DNA from 4 places in the Pseudoalteromonas sp. Z9A4 genome. Region 1 is predicted to be linked to each of the others. Evidence: predicted binding sites of a transcription regulator. Region 1 holds the regulator's gene; each other region holds the start of a gene.
What was found. The regulator sigma-54, encoded in region 1, starts transcription at its own class of promoters, with help from an activator protein. The targets are predictions, from matches to a motif close to GTTGGCACGNNNNTNGNNT.
Positions count from the first base shown of each region.

Region 2: a site for sigma-54 is predicted at 2,011-2,029, ahead of GQR54_RS02985 (BON domain-containing protein). Genes of this name have one in related genera too.
Region 3: a site for sigma-54 is predicted at 1,281-1,299, ahead of GQR54_RS08885 (FlgO family outer membrane protein). Genes of this name have one in related genera too.
Region 4: a site for sigma-54 is predicted at 2,530-2,548, ahead of glnA (glutamate--ammonia ligase). Genes of this name have one in related genera too.

Region 1 is NZ_WTLA01000007.1:105,400-110,032, reverse strand. It holds gene rapZ (RNase adapter RapZ) at 1-711, opposite strand, end outside; gene ptsN (PTS IIA-like nitrogen regulatory protein PtsN) at 730-1,182, opposite strand; gene hpf (ribosome hibernation promoting factor) at 1,187-1,474, opposite strand; gene GQR54_RS07730 (RNA polymerase factor sigma-54) at 1,501-3,000, opposite strand; gene lptB (LPS export ABC transporter ATP-binding protein) at 3,070-3,795, opposite strand; gene lptA (lipopolysaccharide transport periplasmic protein LptA) at 3,792-4,337, opposite strand; gene lptC (LPS export ABC transporter periplasmic protein LptC) at 4,327-4,633, opposite strand, start outside.
Region 2 is NZ_WTLA01000002.1:286,861-291,493, reverse strand. It holds gene GQR54_RS02995 (methyltransferase) at 1-528, opposite strand, end outside; gene srmB (ATP-dependent RNA helicase SrmB) at 604-1,830, shown strand; gene GQR54_RS02985 (BON domain-containing protein) at 2,103-2,423, shown strand; gene GQR54_RS02980 (hypothetical protein) at 2,517-3,200, opposite strand; gene GQR54_RS02975 (mechanosensitive ion channel family protein) at 3,441-4,397, opposite strand; gene yaaA (peroxide stress protein YaaA) at 4,519-4,633, opposite strand, start outside.
Region 3 is NZ_WTLA01000009.1:30,269-34,901, reverse strand. It holds gene GQR54_RS08890 (SPOR domain-containing protein) at 1-596, shown strand, start outside; gene GQR54_RS08885 (FlgO family outer membrane protein) at 1,333-1,926, shown strand; gene GQR54_RS08880 (FlgO family outer membrane protein) at 1,940-2,641, shown strand; gene GQR54_RS08875 (FlgO family outer membrane protein) at 2,650-3,327, shown strand; tRNA gene GQR54_RS08870 (tRNA-Arg) at 3,400-3,474, shown strand; gene GQR54_RS08865 (hypothetical protein) at 3,657-4,633, shown strand, end outside.
Region 4 is NZ_WTLA01000030.1:37,500-42,132, forward strand. It holds gene glnL (nitrogen regulation protein NR(II)) at 1-350, opposite strand, end outside; gene GQR54_RS17055 (DUF4124 domain-containing protein) at 433-954, opposite strand; gene glnA (glutamate--ammonia ligase) at 1,068-2,474, opposite strand; gene typA (translational GTPase TypA) at 2,982-4,633, shown strand, end outside.

The DNA of each region.
Region 1 (4,633 bases):
GTTATTTCGCTCTAAGTGCGGTAACCACGTTTGTACAAATGTTTGAATTTGCCATGTGAATTTTTGCACAATGCTGTGATTGGCCAAATAATCTTTAACGGGTTGATCTAACCCATTTAAAGGTTTTAATTCAGGTTCCCAATGTGGATTTGGTAAAAAGCGTGCATCAAATACATAGTCGGCTTCTTTTGGTATGCCGTATTTAAAACCAAATGATTCAAACGTGACAATCAGTTGCTTATCTTTTTTACCTAAAATCTTTTCACGAATAGATTCAGCAAGTTGATGAACACTCAAATCAGTCGTGTCTATCATAAAGTCGGCGCGAGTGATTAATACATCAAGTAATTCTTTTTCTTTTTTGATGGCTAAATCAAGAGGCAACGAGTCAATTGATAGTGGGTGTAATCTACGAGTTTCAGAAAAACGTTTGATCAATGTTTGATCGTCGCTATCTAAATAAAATAACGTAGGGTTTGCAAAGCCTGGCAAGTATTCAAGAATATCGTTAAATTCATCTTGTTGTTTAGGGATGTTACGCACATCAATGCTAACAGCAATTTTATCGTAGCTATCAGACACACTGCGAACTAATGAAGGAAGCAAGTTAACTGGAATATTATCTACGCAATAATAACCTAAATCTTCTACAACGCGTAAAGCAACCGACTTTCCAGAACCAGAACGGCCGCTTATGATAATTAACTCCATTTAACACCCTTTATAAAACTATGATTGATTGACAATAACTTGGTAAAGCTCAGTATCTGATTTTGCACTGCGTAACTGTTTACAAAAATCTTTGTTGTTTAGTTTATCAGCAATGGTTGCTAGAGTCTTTAAGTGCTGCTGGTTATCGCCATCTGGTACGATGAGTGCGACGAAAATATCAACAGGGCGATTATCGATCGCATCAAAATTTATTGGAGTTTCGCTAACGAGTACTAAAGCCAAAGGCTCTTCTGCACCGCTCATTCTTCCATGAGGAATGGCAATGCCACGCCCTATACCTGTACTACCCAATTTTTCTCTGCTCATTAAAGCATTAAGAATATCTTGTTGCGGTAGGTACGGAAGTTTGTCGTGAGCAAGTTCGCTAATGAACTCTAAAATTCTTTTTTTGCTATTAAAAAGGACCGCAGCTTTGCTGCAGTCCTGGCATATAAGTGAGCTTAATTTCATCATATTAGTGTCGAGCAAGCTTCTCTTTGTGTTTAATTACTTGTCGATCGAGCTTGTCGATCAACGAGTCAATGGCGGCATACATATCTTGATGTTCTGTAGAGGCAAATAGCTCAGCACCGCTTACGTGTATCGTGGCTTCTGCTTTTTGGTTTAATTTTTCTACATCGAGAATGACATGAACATTATTAATATGATCAGAGTGTCTTTCTAGCTTCGCAAATTTAGTATTAATATAGTCTCTTAGTGAATCGGTTAATTCTACGTGGCGACCAGTTAAGTTTAGTTGCATAAGCATTACCCTCTTAGTTTAGCGTCTTAAATCAAACTTTTACGTTGATTTGACGGTGGAATAGACAGAGATTCGCGATATTTTGCGATTGTGCGTCTCGCTACTTTAATTCCTTGCTCAGCCAATATATCCGCTATTTTGCTATCACTCAATGGTTTTACTGAGTTTTCTGCAGCGATTAATTTTCGGATAAGAGCACGTATAGCCGTAGATGAACATTCACCACCGTTTTCGGTGCTTACATGGCTTGAGAAAAAGTATTTTAGCTCAAATATACCACGGGGTGTGTGCATATACTTTTGGGTTGTTACGCGCGAAATCGTTGATTCGTGCATTTCTACCATTTCAGCAACATCATTTAAAACCATTGGTTTCATGGCTTCAGGGCCGTGTTCAAAAAAGCCTTGTTGTTGCTTAACAATGCAATTGGTTACTTTTAATAGCGTGTCATTTCTACTTTCTAAGCTTTTAATAAACCATTTAGCTTCTTGTAAATGCGAGCGAATAAACTGGCTGTCACCACTGGATTTTACAGTGCGAGACATTGCTGCGTATTGGCTATTAACACGAATTTTAGGCATGCTATCTGGGTTTAGTTCAACAACCCAGCGGCCTTTTATTTTTTTAACTGACACATCAGGAATAACATACTCAGATTCTTCTCTTACAATAGTATCTGCAGGTTTAGGGCTAAGAGTATGTATTAATGTCATTACTTCTTTAAGCTCTTCTTCTTTGAGCTTAGTTTTCTTCATTAATGTACGATAGTCACGAGCAGCTAATAAATCAATATGCTCGGTTAAAATCATTTTTGTTTCATTAATGTAAGGTGTTTCTTTGTCAAACTGGTTAAGCTGAATACACAAACACTCTTGTAAACTACGCGCAGCAATACCGACAGGATCAAACAGTTGGATGCGTTTTAATACAGCTTCAATTTCATCAAGTTCGACTTCGTTATCATCTTCGTTTTCTTGATTAAAGCTTTCTAAAATCTCTTCGCAGCTTAGTGTTAAAATACCTGAATCATCGACGGCTTCTACAATCGCAATAGCAATAGCTTCGTCTGTAGGGCTAAATGGCGTTAGTTGTAACTGCCACATTAAATACTCATGGAGCGTTTCAGTAGAGGCGCCTTGGTATATTGACTCGTCTTCAGGCATTGGACCTGATGATGCTGCAGGGGCGGCACTCATGTACTCATCCCAGCTAACATCCATAGCCATGTCGTCACTTAGCGTGTCTTTTGCAAGTGCTTCACCACTATCTTGTTCATATTCGCTTGGAGCATCATCGGCAGATGCGCTAACAGTTATGTCATCGGTATCAGCTTTTTGCTCGTTTTTACCTGCAGCGTCTTCTGAATAATCTGCCTCTTCAACCTCTAATAGCGGGTTGCTGTCGAGAGCTTCTTGTATTTCTTGCTGGAGATCCAATGTACTGAGTTGCAACAAACGAATAGCTTGTTGCAGCTGTGGAGTCATTGTAAGTTGCTGGCCCATGCGCAGCTGTAGTGATTGCCTCATGTATCTCTAACAATCCTTTTATGTTGTTATAATTAATACTAGCAGATGCTTAAAGACATGGCGTAAATGTTACAGCCTAAATTGCTCGCCTAAGTAAACATCGCGTACTGTTTTATCATTTAATACGTGTTCTGGAGTACCTGATGCAATCAGCTCCCCATGAGAAACAATGTAGGCTTTTTCACAAACATCAAGGGTTTCTCTTACGTTATGATCGGTAATCAATACACCAATCCCACGATTTTTGAGATGTTCTATTATTTTCTTTATATCTAATACCGAAATCGGGTCAACACCTGCAAATGGTTCATCCAATAATATAAATTTAGGATCGGCTGCCAGCGCACGTGCTATTTCCACGCGGCGACGTTCGCCACCCGATAATGCCATACCTTGGCTATCACGAATGTGTTGTATGCTAAATTCATCTAATAATTTATCGAGCGTGTCTTCTCGGGCTTGCTTATTTAACTCTTTGCGTGTTTCTAAAATTGCCATTAAGTTTTGATAAACAGTCAGTTTTCTAAAAATTGAAGACTCTTGTGGTAAGTAGCCAATGCCTAATCTAGCACGACTATGCATAGGTAAAAGAGTAATATCGTTATCATCGATAGAAATTTTACCTTTGTCGCTAGGTACAAGTCCCACAATCATATAAAACGTGGTGGTTTTACCTGCGCCGTTAGGACCAAGTAAACCAACAATACTGCCTGCTTTGACTTCAAGGCCGACGTTTTTGACAACTTCACGACCTTTATAGCTCTTTGCTAATAGTTCTGCTTTTAATGTACTCATGGCTGACCTTTATCGTCTTTTTTACTTTTTTTAGTTTCGATAGGCACTAAAATAGTGTGAACGCGGTCAGTTGAGTTTTCATCTTTTTCGGCACTGATTAACTGTTGTTCTATATCGTAGGTAATACTTTTAGCATTAATTTTTTGTCCTGCTTGCGATACTTCTGCATTACCAACGAGCGTTAAAAAACGTTTAGATACATCGTAACGAACTTCGTCTGCACTGGCGCTCATAGTTGTGCCATCTGATTGCTTCTCTTCAAAGCGAGCAGGGCTACCCGTGGCAATTAATAGTTGCTGGTTATCACCAAGTTCATCGCGCTTATGTACTTCGAGGCGGTCTGCTGTAATTCGGCGATTACCGTGAATAATCTCAACGTTTTTCTCAAAAATACCCACGTTAGCTTTTAATTGGCCTTCTTGCTTATCGGCGCTTATTGAAATTTGATTTGCAGCAGGTTGCGAGTTTTGCTCTGCAGCACTACTATTAAACGCTAGTATAAGTGTAGGAATAATAAGTGATTTTAATATTTTATTGGTCATAATATATGGTTCGCGTATGGTTAATTAGTTTTATCACTTCGGTTTTTAAGTCGGCTTCTAGGCCTTTACCAGTGATTTTTAAATTGGGTCCGGTGATGATAACGGGTTGCTCCGAACGCATTGTTAATAGCTTTATATCTACCTGAATATTATCAGCATTGATTTTGTCTATCATGGCGTTATCGGTTAAGTTTTTGGCAACCACATTACCTTCTAAAATTAATTGCTTGTCTTCGTATAATGTTGCTTCGTCTGCATTTATTTGCCACGTTTGCTTTTCGTTATATAAAGTAAAA
Region 2 (4,633 bases), on a different contig from region 1:
ATTTAAATAAAGCCCATTTTGAGTAGCAAGCTCAATAAATAATGCGCCTTCAACGCTTGGGAGTATTAAGCTAAAGCGGGAACCACTATGGCTTAAATGTTTAAACGCATTAATTAACTCTTCAAAACTTAGGCCGTCGGTATGGCGTGCGGTATTACGCGCAACATTATCGCCTTTTAAACTGTGATTAAAATACGGTGGATTAGAGATAACCACGTCAAATTTAACTTCACTACTAAAGCGTTGAATAGTTTGGTGCGTAATACTTATAGTTGGCCACGGGCTATTAGCTACATTTTGTAATGCTTGGGTATAGGCGCTTTCGTCAATTTCTACCGCAGTTATATCAAGCTCATTACTGCGCTGCTTACACATTAGTGCTAGTAAGCCGGTGCCGGTGCCTATATCAAGTAACGACTTTGCACCGCTTAAATTAGCCCATGCGCCAAGCAAAATGCCATCGGTAGAAACTTTCATTGCACAGTGGTCGTGTTCAACTTTAAATTGTTTAAATACAAAACCAGACATTTTTTCACCTTTTCATTCACCAAGCGCAGCATAGCGCGTATAATCAGGGTAATTGTCCCTTATTTTAGACACTCTATGCAATTTTCTGAATTTGATCTTGATAACAAGCTACTCGATGCCATTAATAAAATGGGCTACGAGACGCCAACCAGCATTCAACAACAAGCTATTCCTGAAGCACTACAGGGGCGCGATATTTTAGCATCTGCGCCTACTGGTACAGGTAAAACAGCGGCATTTTTAATTCCGGCTATTCAGTACTTACTGGATTTCCCACGTCGTGACCCTGGTTTTGCGCGCGTACTCGTTATGACCCCGACTCGTGAGCTGGCTTATCAAATTCATGAACAATGTGAACTGCTAGCTAAACGCACACACCTAAAAATTGGTGTAGTAACAGGCGGTATTAACTACGGCACGCATAAAGAAATTTTTGAAAAAAATAATGATATTTTAATCGCCACACCAGGTCGATTAATGGAATACCTAGAAACCGAAAACTTTCATGCTGAACACGTAGAAATGCTTATTATTGATGAAGCAGATCGCATGTTAGATATGGGTTTCAAAAAAGAAATGAGCCGTATTTGTGACGAAGCTAAAAATCGTCGCCAATGTTTTTTATTCTCAGCAACACTTGAAGGTGACAGCGTAGAAAGGTTTGCTGAAAAAACATTAAGCGACCCAGCTCTATTAGAAGCCGAATCGTCACGTAAAGAAAAAGCTAAAATTCACCAATGGGTACATTTAGCCGACGATTATCATCACAAACTTGAATTATTAGTTAATACGCTAAAAAACCCTGACGTAACTAAAGCGATTGTGTTTGTTAAAACTCGCGAACGCTTAGAAACATTGATTGGCGAACTTACAACTAATGATGTAAAAGCGGCGTGGTTACGCGGCGAAATGCCACAAGACAAACGTATGAAAGCCATGGAAAACTTCCACAGTGGCAAAACAAGCATATTAGTTGCTACCGACGTAGCTGCACGTGGTATTGATGTATCTGACATCAGCCACGTTATTAACTTTGATATGCCGCGTACTGCCGACGTATATGTACACCGTATTGGTCGTACTGGCCGTGCTGGTAAAAAAGGGATAGCAATATCGCTAGTTGAAGCACACGATATTGGTATTTTATATAAAGTAGAGCGCTACGTTGAACAAAAATTAAAACGCCGTGTAATTAGAGGTGTCGAGCCACAGCATAAAGAAGCTAAGCCACCGGCTAAAAAACGTAAAGATCCAGTAAAAATGAAAGCCAAGAAAAAGGCTAAGGTTAAAAAGAAAAAGTAACCTAAAACATTTTTATACTAAGCCGACTTTTGTCGGCTTTTTAATGCAAGCCTTGCAGGCTCTGCTGTTTGTACCTGTTACATATGTAACCCAAGCATGTAACTCATACTCATTTAAATGTAATTTTTGCCCACCTGAATTCCCACTTAATAAAATTCCCTTATATTTCATAGCGTTAATATTGGCACCGAAATTGTAACTACAAAGATAACCTAGCCGATGGAATTTCCATATTGTGGCTGCACTATTCACCGTAATGTAAGGATTAAGTTATGAACCGCTTCAAGTTAACTATCGCTTTAGTATCATTTTGTTGTTTATTTTTATTAGCTTGCGCTACAAAAGTAAGTGCAGCAACCAACATGGCCGTAGTAAGCAGTGTAGCCACTCAACCTAACTTACAACAAGCTATCACCAACACCCTACGAACTAATCCTAACCTAGCGTTAAGTGATATTCGCGTGCAGGTAAAAAATGGTGAAGTAGATTTATACGGTGAAGCACAAACTGGTTTTCAGCGCGCACTGGCTCAAAAGTTTTTAGAAAATATGGATGGGGTTAAAATCATTCGTAACAAAATTAGCGTTATTTAATACGCACCACATAAACTTATTTGTATAACTAATTCATAAGCGCGGCTTGTTACTCCAACACAAGCTGCGCTTTTTTATGTTTATTTTTTGTAGTTATTTCAATTTATCTAGTTGTTGAATAACATCACTTAATTTAAAACTACTTTTTTGTGAATTAAAACTTTCAACAAAAACTTCTTTAAAACTGCTTACCGTAGAATCTTCATTTAGCTCAAAAGGAAAACCCTTAAGTTCCTTTGTTTTTGGGTTAAACTTATAAACAAAATTGTCACCACTTAAACCCGCTGAAAAAACGTAATGATGATTATCAACCCATCCTGCCGCGCCATGAAATAGAGCAATATTTATTTTATCGTTTTGAGTATGTACGCCGACTTTAACTACATTATTTTTATTGAATGCGGCTTTTGTTATCTCTTTACTGGGGATAAACCAAAACCCTTTTGTATTACCCACAAACACAGCTAAATATTCATTATCAGGTGACCAAGTGATAACGTTACTTTCATAACTTTTTCTAGGGCATAAAACATCATCTGAGCTACAAAACTCTCGTAACTTCTCTTTTTCAATATATGCCGCTTTATTTGGTAAGATTAATGTAGAGGTAAGGTTTTTGTTTTTATCGAGAAAAAGTATTTCAGCGGTATTGTTATCTATATTTAATTTATAACTCACATCATATTTAGCATTATATTCGTTACCTACTGAAATAAAGCTAATAACTAGGCTTGAAAATAAAATTATTTTTGTAAACCATTTAATCCTTAACTTCATTTGTTTGTAACCCTAATATCTAAAAAAAATACACCTTGTATAACCAATAATTGCATAATAAATAGATAAAAGGGAAACTTACCTTATAAAAAATACGTTACAAAATCTGCTGGAGAAAATAATTAATGAATAAAGAAAAGTGACTTGAACTAATTAAAAAGCGCATTTTTTACTCTGTAAAAATGCGCTGTTGGTAAGTAACTATTTCCCAATGCTTTTGCCTAATGAGCTTTAACTAAATTACTCACTTTGGTTAGAGTCAGTACCGTCGCTACTGTCTTTATTTGATGACTGCTGGCTTATTTTGTCGCTTATCATGGCATCGAGTTTTTCGCCGCCTTTAATACCAAAATCTAAAGTACGAATTGGGAATGGAATACTAATGTCAGCCTCATCGAGTGCCTGCTTAACGGCAACAACACCTTTGTGGCGTACCGTCATAAAGTCAGGCTCGCCTGGGTATTTAATCCAAAACCACACCAGTAAGTTAATGCTGCTGTCGCCAAAACCTTCAGCGTATACGGCGGTTTCATCTTTGCGTATTACAAAGTCGAATTCATTAATTTTTTCGACTATAACGTCTTTTGCTTTTTCTATATCATCGCCATACGAAATACCAACAGGTACTTCTATGCGCCTAACGCCTAAAGTGGTGTAATTTTTTAGTACATTTCTAAATAATACTTTGTTTGGTACCAGTATTAACTGCCCATAAAAGCTCTCTATTAGCGTGTTACGTAGGTTTATAGAATGTATTGAACCAAACACGTCATCGGTTTCTATTACGTCGCCTGTTTTGAATGGTTTGCGTACACCCATAGCAATACCGGCTATCAAGTTTTCGGTCATATCTTGAAACGCAAAACCAATTGCTAAGCCCACAATACCCGCACCAGCAAGTAGTGAGGTAACGGTGCCTTTTAAGCCAACAAAATCGAGCGCTATAAATAAACCGATACACAAAACAATAACTTTAAATATTGAAGCCATTAAATCGGCAATTTGTTTTGAATCGAGGGATCTGCGTAATACGTTTTTCATCAGCCTGCCAGCAAAGCGTGCCAATATTGAAAACACAATTGCGATCAGTATCGCAACTATAAAATTAGGGATATGACTTATTACAACATCAAACCACCCTCCGAGCTTTTCTTCTATTAGTTTTTCGGCTTCGTCAATTGACGGAATGCTGATCATTTTATTTGCACCTATTTAATTAGTGTTCTCATTAATATTAGATGAGATTGCAAATATAACGCCAACATCAAAAAAGCCATGCAATGCATGGCTTTTAAGTTTTTTATTTAAGCTTATAAACCTAATTTTGTTCGTCGCGCATAAATACCGGCTCAAGCTCTTTAACTGTTGCCTCTGGGCTAAAGTAATAACCTGCTACCGTAAACTCTTTAAGTTGGCTTAACTGCGTTACTTTA
Region 3 (4,633 bases), on a different contig from region 1:
TTAAAACCATTGATGAGCAACCTCAAAGTAACTCGCCTGATTACGTATCGATTACAGCCCTTGAACTTGCACAGCTAAAAGATGCTGCAATGCAGTGGCAACAAGCACGCGAAGGCATAGAGCGAATTTTAAGGTTAGAAAAAGAAATAACTTACCTCGTAAATCATATTGATATTATAAACAGCAAAGCTATTGCGCAGTCTAATCAAGGTTATAGCAGCAAGTTTGTAAGTTCACCACGAAACACGCGCAATGTTAAATCGCAGCAACAAGTTAAACAACACTACAGTAATAAAAAACAAGCGGTAAAATTAAATACACCTAAACATGTATTTGCTTTGCAAGTAGCTTCGGTTGACTCAGAGCAAAGAGTGATTAAAGCATGGCAAGAGCTAAATACTAAAGCTGCGCCGTTGTTTAGAGATAAAATATTGACTAATGTAGAAACCGTAAAAATAAACGGCAAAATTTTTTACAGGTTAAAGCTTGGCTCTTATAAAAATTTTAAAAATGCCAAAGCAGACTGTGGCGTATTCAAGCTGTATAAACTCGATTGTATAGTAAGTAACTACACCGATAAGCCTGTAAAGCTGTAGTTAAAACAAAAGTAAGCTTAAAATCTGTTTATCCTTAATATACGACCTTCATAATTCAATACGTTTAGAGGGGGATATATAAACTCCTAAAATAACGTCATTTGAGGGAAGGTAATAATTTTAAAATCCATGATGCTAGCTGCTGTACTTATTTTATTAGTATGTAATTCATCTCAAAAAATTAAAACGAATCACATAACTGCGCAATTTATTCTTATTAAAAGTCTGATTTAGGCTAGCAGGAAATTTCTGCAGACAAGTTTCAAAGCTCTTAACAAAATAGAATAGCCACCTAAGCCTGAAAGTAAATTAATGCAATGAGCCAAAATTTAAAATGATTAAATAAGGTTCAGAATCGTCGTGTTAATGATGCTATGGACAATAACAAAAGCATATTAAAAAACCACTCTGCATTATTTACTTTGCAAATTATCGCCTTAAAAATACATTGCAAAATAAAACAGTCGAATTAAAAGAGAAAACATCAAAGAATTATGCCACTACACTCATCCACTTAGATAAATGTAGAAACCGTAAGGATTAATAGCATAACTTTTTATCGATTAAAGTTAGGTATTTATATCAACATAAATGGATGTAAAAAGTGACTATTTAGCTCTAATAAAGTAGCAAGTAGCATAAGCTGTTAGCTATTACGTTCAATAACCTTACAGTTAGCGTCCTTTAGGCATAATTATTGCTTTAACCCTTGTATATTTTAAAGAGGATGGCAACTATGCGCCTGTTATTGCCCATATTATTTGTAAATCTAGCGGCTTGTAGTTTAATACCTCAGCCTGAGCCGAGTATCAGTACTAATGCTCCTAAAGCAGCTATGGCACCTTATACAGTAAACGACTACGTTAATAATTTAACAGCCCAGCTTAATAGCCTTCAAAGGCCGCTCAGCAGAAATGCGCGCATTGGTGTAAGTAGTTTTTTTCTTGCAGATAAGATCGACTCAAAACTAATGTCAGAGCAAGGTGCCGGTTTAAGCCAACAAATACAAGAAAGCCTCTTAACTCAAATGACTCTTTTGGGCTATAACATTGTTGAGTATAGACTGGGGAATAACTTAAACTTATTAGAAAATGCCGACAGTATACTTAGTCGTGATTTAAATAAATTGCGCGATCGTCAGAATATTGACTTGATTATTACTGGTACGGTAACCCGTCAGCAACACGCTTATATTGTAAATGCACGCTTGATAAATATTAACAATAAACAAATCTTGTCTGCAGGCAGTACAGAGATCCCAATTAATGTAATGTGGGGTAATGAAAAAATACAGCAACGCGACGGTTATTTATACCGCAGCGAATATTAACCAGGAGCACAAAATGAGAAATCTATTAATTACCCTCTGCTTACCTTTGGGCTTTGGCTGTTCGCATATACTAAACGGTATGAATACAGGTGCAAATGAAGCCTCGGTTCGAAGTGATAACCAAACAGCACAATCGACAAACTATCAACGCAGAGTTGCAGAACCAGTATCGAATGATAATTTATTTCAATCGAAGCTAGTTCTACAAAATAGTCGTGCAAAATCAACTCCACCAATGCGAAAAAACATCAACCATTATGTACGCGGAATAATGCAAGACATGGTTGAGAACCTACAATATGTAAACGCAAAAACCCCATTAGCCGTTTCAAGCTTTGTATTTTTAGATGATGACTACAGTGATAGTAGTTTACTGGGAAATCAAATAGCTGAAAGCTTCATGCATGAGCTACATAACTTTGGTATACCTGTTGTTGACTTTAAAACAACCGACTACATGCGTGTAACCCCAGAAGGGGACTTTGTATTAAGCCGCGATTATTTAGAGCTAAACCAAAATCAAAACTTTAAATATGTACTCGCTGGCACATTAGTGAGTAGCCAAGGAGGAGTTCTTGTTAATGCACGTGTTATTGGGCTTCAAAGTAAAGCCGTAGTAGGTACTGCACAAGGTTTTATCCCACAGTCAGTTGTTGATGCACTTAATAGTAATTACCGCACTGATGGAATAATGCTGAAACAAGCGAGCAAGTGAGGCTAATTATGTCGTATAAACTAAATGCTACCGTTGGATTTATTACTTTCATTGGATTAACAGGCTGCTCAATGATACAAAATAATGAGCATAACGAAGATACTGATTCGCGAACCGACTACACTGTGAACGGTAGTTATAATGAGCTTAATGCTGTTTATAACACTCAAGTAATACAATCACAAAGTGAATACGACTCGTCTCAGCAATTTACACCACTTAAGCACCATAAAACGCTTGTTAATTATGTAGAGCAAATGGCACTTGATTTGGTTGATACGCTTGAATTTGAAAGTGATACCGACACCAATATTAATATTGCCGTTACTACCTTGGTTGATCTTGATTCATCGCTTACTAAAAGTAATCAATTGGGTAATCAAATATCTGAGACGTTAATTCATCAGTTACAAAAGTTTGGTTATGGCGTGGTTGATTTTAAAACAACCCAAACAATAGATGTAAATAGCCGTGGTGATTTTGCTTTTTCGCGCGATATTGAAAAGCTTAGCGAAGAGCAAATGGCGAGCCATGTATTGGCGGGTACATTAATTTATCGCAGTGATGCTGTCGTTGTAAATACACGTGTAATTAACGCGCATACAAAAAAAATCGTCGCTAGTAGCCGAAAACTAATCCCAATTTATGTACTAAATAAAGAAGATATATACTTATCAAGCAATTAAGTTCAGTTGTTGCTTGATATAAAAAACCAGATGCCGTTATAATTCACACTTCTAAGCACACAGCTTATTTGTGGCCTCTTAGTTAAATGGATATAACGGCCCCCTCCTAAGGGGCAGTTGCAAGTTCGATTCTTGCAGGGGCTACCAATTAAATCAATAACTTACATTTATTTTTCCTTCTTATTTAATTTCTGTGTAGCACATGTGTAGCATGGCGAGTTATTTATATAATGGATAATCTTCAACTCATATAATTGTATGGACTCTATGTTTGCACTAATATCACCTACCGTAGATTTATTTTAATCAATAAAAATTAAGGCTCTACTATGGATAGTTCAGTTAAAAATAAAGCATTAGAGAAAATCGAAAAGTTTTTTTTAAAGTTAGCTAATAGAGCTAGACAAAAACTAGAATCTTCATCAAATTTAAAATTAGTTGATTTAACTCCTACTGACTCTGCTGAAGATTGCGATACATATTTTGAGGCAATTGATCAGGGGATGAAAAACCCAAATGTTAAAAATATAGCTCTAACAGGGCCATATGGTTCAGGTAAAAGTAGCATAATAAAATCATATGAAAAGCAAAGTTTAGGCATCTACAGACTATTAAATATTTCTCTAGCCTCGTTCAAAGATGAGGCTAGAGAGCTCTCTAAGGCACAAAAAGAAGAGCAAGATAGGTCGATTGAAAGAAGCATTATTCAACAAATGTTCTATGGTGCAGATTCAAGTAAATTAATTCATTCTCGTTTTAAACGCATCAAAACTATGCAATCAGGCACAGCCGCTTTCATCTCTCTTACATATTTTATTTGGTTCATCAGTTCTATTTTTTTATTTTCAATTGATATTAGTAATTTACTTTTTTATTCAGAATTTTTCTCTTTAGAAGTGCTCTGTTTAATTTATGTGGCAGCTATACCTACTCTGCTTTTTTATGACTTTTTAAAGCTCAAAAGTGGTTTTTCATTTAAAAAGCTTTCATTAAAAAATCTAGAATTAGAAACTAGTGAAGTTACGGAAAATTCAATTCTGAACCGTTATTTAGATGAAATAATATATTTTTTCCAAGTTTCTAAATACAACTTAGTAGTAATCGAAGACTTAGACAGATTCGGAAGCCCAGAGATCTTTGTTAAATTAAGAGAAATAAATAAACTTATAAATGATAATGATAAAACAACTGGAGAAATAAAGTTTCTATACGCACTCAGAGACGACATGTTTGTCCATAAAAATAGGGCTAAATTTTTTGATTTGATAATACCAGTTATACCGATAGTGAATTCAAAAAATTCGTT
Region 4 (4,633 bases), on a different contig from region 1:
CGCCACTCAAATAAAATGTAAAGCGAGCCATTAAACTTAATTTGTCGTGTACTTACGGCTACTTTTGCATGGCGAGAATCGCTAAAAACCACGTCAGCTCTATGCTGCTGGCAATCTACGCCTTCAACTAGTGAGTATTGTTCTATACGCTGTAAATCGATTGAATGGTAGTTAAAAAGGCTATCAAACGGTTGATCTAATAGGCGCTTATTACCAAGGCCAAGCAGCTCGCTGGTACTGGTATTGGCATATACAACGGTGAAGTTTTTATCAAGTAACATGATAGCGGTTGTTTGATTTTGCCAAATGGCATCGAGTAGCTCAGGGCTAAAGTTTTTATTATTAATCATAGCTGCACCATTTTAGTGCGTGGATGTTTGCAAGCAAGTTATATGGTTAAATACACTGCTGCACGTTTAGTAATGCCCCAATTTAGTTACCTAGGTTTAGCCCTTTTCGGTGCATAAAAAATATGCAGGGTTCGCTTGTAGCAATAACTTGGTTTTTACTATTAAAAAGCTTTAATTGTAGTGTGTGCTGACCACGTTCTACATCTCTAATTGCAAAGGTTGAGCTGTCACTGGCTGGGCCGTGTGCTTTACCATCAATAAAAAGTTGTATAGTAAAACCAGTTTCAAAGCGTGGTTTTATTCGGCTAGTTACATAAACAGTGCCGGTATTTTCACGAATAGTCTGGTTATGATCAGGTGAGGAAATAGCAATACTAAAGGCCGCTTGTTGAGGCTGAGGTTGCCCGTCAAAAATGTCAGTATTTGTTGCAGGCATATTAAGATCTTGGCTGGTGAGCTTTACCTCTTGGGCCCCTTTATGAGGGGTGTCTGAGAACACTAATACGCCATTTTTATCTTTCCAAGCGTATATTTTTGTTTCACCGGCATAACCATAATTACTTAATCCTAAAGTAATTAATAGTAATAAAATCTTGTTATTCACTCTGCAGCCCTGCATTTTTATCGGTAACTTAACTTTAGTGGAGATTGACTAATTTTACCATTAAAAAAGCCCGCAAAGCGGGCTTGAGAACACACATATTTTTTACAGCTTAATTAACAGCTGTAGTACATTTCAAACTCAACTGGGTGAGTTGTCATGTTAAGCTTTTCAACTTCTTTAGACTTAAGTTCGATGTAAGCATCGATTAAGTCATCAGTGAATACGCCACCTTGAGTTAAGAATTCACGGTCTGCGCTAAGTGCAGATAGTGCTTCGTCAAGTGATGCTGCAACAGTTGGAATTTCTGCTGCTTCTTCAGCTGGTAAGTCGTATAAATCTTTATCCATAGCATCGCCAGGGTGGATCTTGTTTTTGATACCATCAAGGCCAGCCATAAGCATTGCTGAGAAAGCAAGGTATGGGTTAGCAGTTGGATCCGGGAAGCGTACTTCAATACGACGACCTTTTTCAGATGGAACCACTGGGATACGGATTGATGCAGAACGGTTACGTGCAGAGTATGCAAGCATAACTGGTGCTTCAAAACCTGGTACTAAACGTTTGTACGAGTTAGTAGACGCATTTGCAAAAGCGTTAATTGCTTTAGCATGCTTGATGATGCCGCCAATGTAGTAAAGTGCATCTTCAGAAAGACCGCCGTACTTATCACCAGCAAAAAGGTTTACACCGTCTTTAGCTAAAGACTGGTGACAATGCATACCAGAACCGTTATCACCAACAACTGGCTTAGGCATAAACGTTGCTGTTTTACCGTATAAGTGAGCCATGTTATGGATAACATATTTCATTTCTTGGATTTCATCCGCTTTTAATACCATTGTATTAAAGCGAGTAGCGATTTCGTTTTGACCTGCTGTTGCTACTTCGTGGTGATGTGCTTCTACTACTTGGCCCATTTCTTCTAGAACTAGACACGTAGCTGAACGCCAATCTTGGAAGTCATCAACTGGAGCAACTGGGAAGTAACCGCCTTTAACACCTGGACGGTGACCAGTGTTGCCATCTGCATATTCTTTATCTGAGTTCCAAGCAGCTTGCTTAGAATCGATTTTGTACATAGAACCAGACATATCTGATTTGTATTTAACATCGTCAAATACGAAAAATTCTGGCTCAGGGCCAAATAAAACAGTGTCTGCAATGCCTGTAGAACGCATGTAATCTTCAGCACGCTTAGCAACAGAACGCGGGTCGCGCTCATAGCCTTGTAGTGTAGAAGGCTCTACTACGTCACAACGTAAAATTAATGTCGCTTCTTCAGTGAAAGGGTCTAGTTTGATTGACTCAGGAACTGGCATTAATACCATGTCTGATTCGTTTATGCCTTTCCAGCCTGCAATTGAAGAACCGTCGAACATTTTACCGTCTTCGAAAAAATCTTCATCAACTTGGTGATGAGGAATCGATACATGTTGCTCTTTACCCTTAGTGTCAGTAAAGCGTAAATCAATGAACTTGACGTCATTTTCTTTAATAAAATCTAAAACCGATTGTGACATGTGTCCTCCAACTATTGGGTTTTGTTATTGCTGCATAATTGCTTTGGTATTTACTAAGCTGATTTTGTGCCATTATTGTAACTGGCTGTTTATAAATTAAAAAAATATCATTGCATCAAAATGGAATATATAAACGCACCATGTTGGTGCGTAAATATTCCATTTTAGTGCAAAATTTACAGAGCGTAATTTGTTGTTAATTTAATCAGCTGAAATTAGCATAACCTAAATGTAAAAGAGTAACAAAAAGATCGGAAAAATAGCCAAAAAGACTGTTTTTCAAAAAAATATTGAAATTTAATTCATATAATTGTCATATATAAAACAGATACTTAGTAAAAGTATTGAGAAAGTTTTAAAATATGTATTGGATAAACTTTCATCCATGTCATTAATGAGGGATAATATGCGCCCTTTTAAATCCTATGCTGGGACATCTCGCGAAAGCGTGGATGAGTGCGTAGATCTTGCAGGATCATTGAGAATTTAATTTCTCTGAGTAAATATATGAGCATCGAAAAGTTAAGAAATATAGCGATTATCGCGCACGTTGACCACGGTAAAACAACTCTGGTTGACAAACTACTTGAGCAATCAGGTACATTAGAAACACGCGGCGGTAACGAAGAGCGCGTGATGGACTCAAACGACATTGAGAAAGAACGTGGTATTACCATTTTGGCTAAAAACACAGCCATCTCTTGGAACGACTACCATATCAATATCGTAGATACTCCGGGACACGCCGATTTCGGTGGTGAAGTTGAACGCGTACTTTCGATGGCTGACTCAGTATTATTACTTGTTGATGCTCAAGAAGGTCCAATGCCACAAACGCGTTTCGTTACGCAAAAGGCATTCGCGCAAGGCTTAAAGCCAATCGTAGTTATCAATAAAATTGATAAGCCAGGTTCACGTCCTGATTGGGTTATGGATCAAATCTTTGATTTATTCGACAACCTTGGCGCAACTGACGAACAGTTAGATTTTAAAGTAATCTACGCTTCAGCTATCAACGGCTGGGCAACACTAGATTTAGACGAGCCATCAGACAACATGGAACCTATGTTCAAGATGATCGTTGACGAAGTATCACCACCGGATGCAGATCCTGAAGGTGACTTCCAAATGCAAATTTCTCAACTAGATTACAACTCTTATGTTGGTGTAGTTGGTATTGGTCGTATTAAACGTGGTTCTGTTGCTCCTAACCAACAAGTTACTATTATCAGTGCTGATGGCACTACACGTAATGGTAAAATTGGCGCAGTACAAAGCTACCTAGGTCTTGAACGTATCGAAACTGACAGAGCTTACGCTGGTAACATCGTAACTGTAACAGGTATTGGTGAGCTTAAGATTTCTGATACAGTTTGTTTCCCAGGAAACGTTGAAGCATTACCACCACTAAGTGTTGATGAGCCAACTGTAACAATGACATTCTCTGTAAATAACTCACCTTTCTGTGGTAAAGAAGGTAAGTTTGTAACGTCACGTAATATCCGTGAACGTTTAGACAAAGAATTAGTACACAACGTAGCACTTCGCGTTGAAGATACTGGTAGCCCAGATAGCTTCCGTGTTTCTGGTCGTGGTGAATTACACCTAGGTATCTTAATCGAGAACATGCGTCGTGAAGGTTACGAGCTTTCAGTTTCTCGTCCAGAAGTTATCTTACGTACTGTAGATGGCGTTCTAGAAGAACCGTTTGAAACAGTGACTATTGACTGTCAAGACGAGCACCAAGGTTCTGTTATGGAGCAAGTTGGCCTACGTAAAGGTGAACTTACTAACATGACTCCAGATGGCAAAGGCCGTATGCGTTTAGACTTCATGATCCCTAGCCGTGGTTTAATTGGTTTCCAAACTGATTTCATGACGCTTACTTCGGGTTCTGGTCTTATGTACCATACGTTCGATCATTACGGTCCTCACAAAGGTGGCGACATCGGTGTTCGTAAGAACGGCGTAATGATTGCAAACGCAACTGGTAAAGCACTTACTAACGCATTATTCAACTTACAAGAACGCGGCCGTCTATTCATCGGTCACGGTGTTGAAGTATACGAAGGTATGGTTATCGGTATTCATAACCGTGATAACGACCTTACAGTTAACGCCCTTAAAGGCAAGCAGTTAACTAACGTACGTGCATCTGG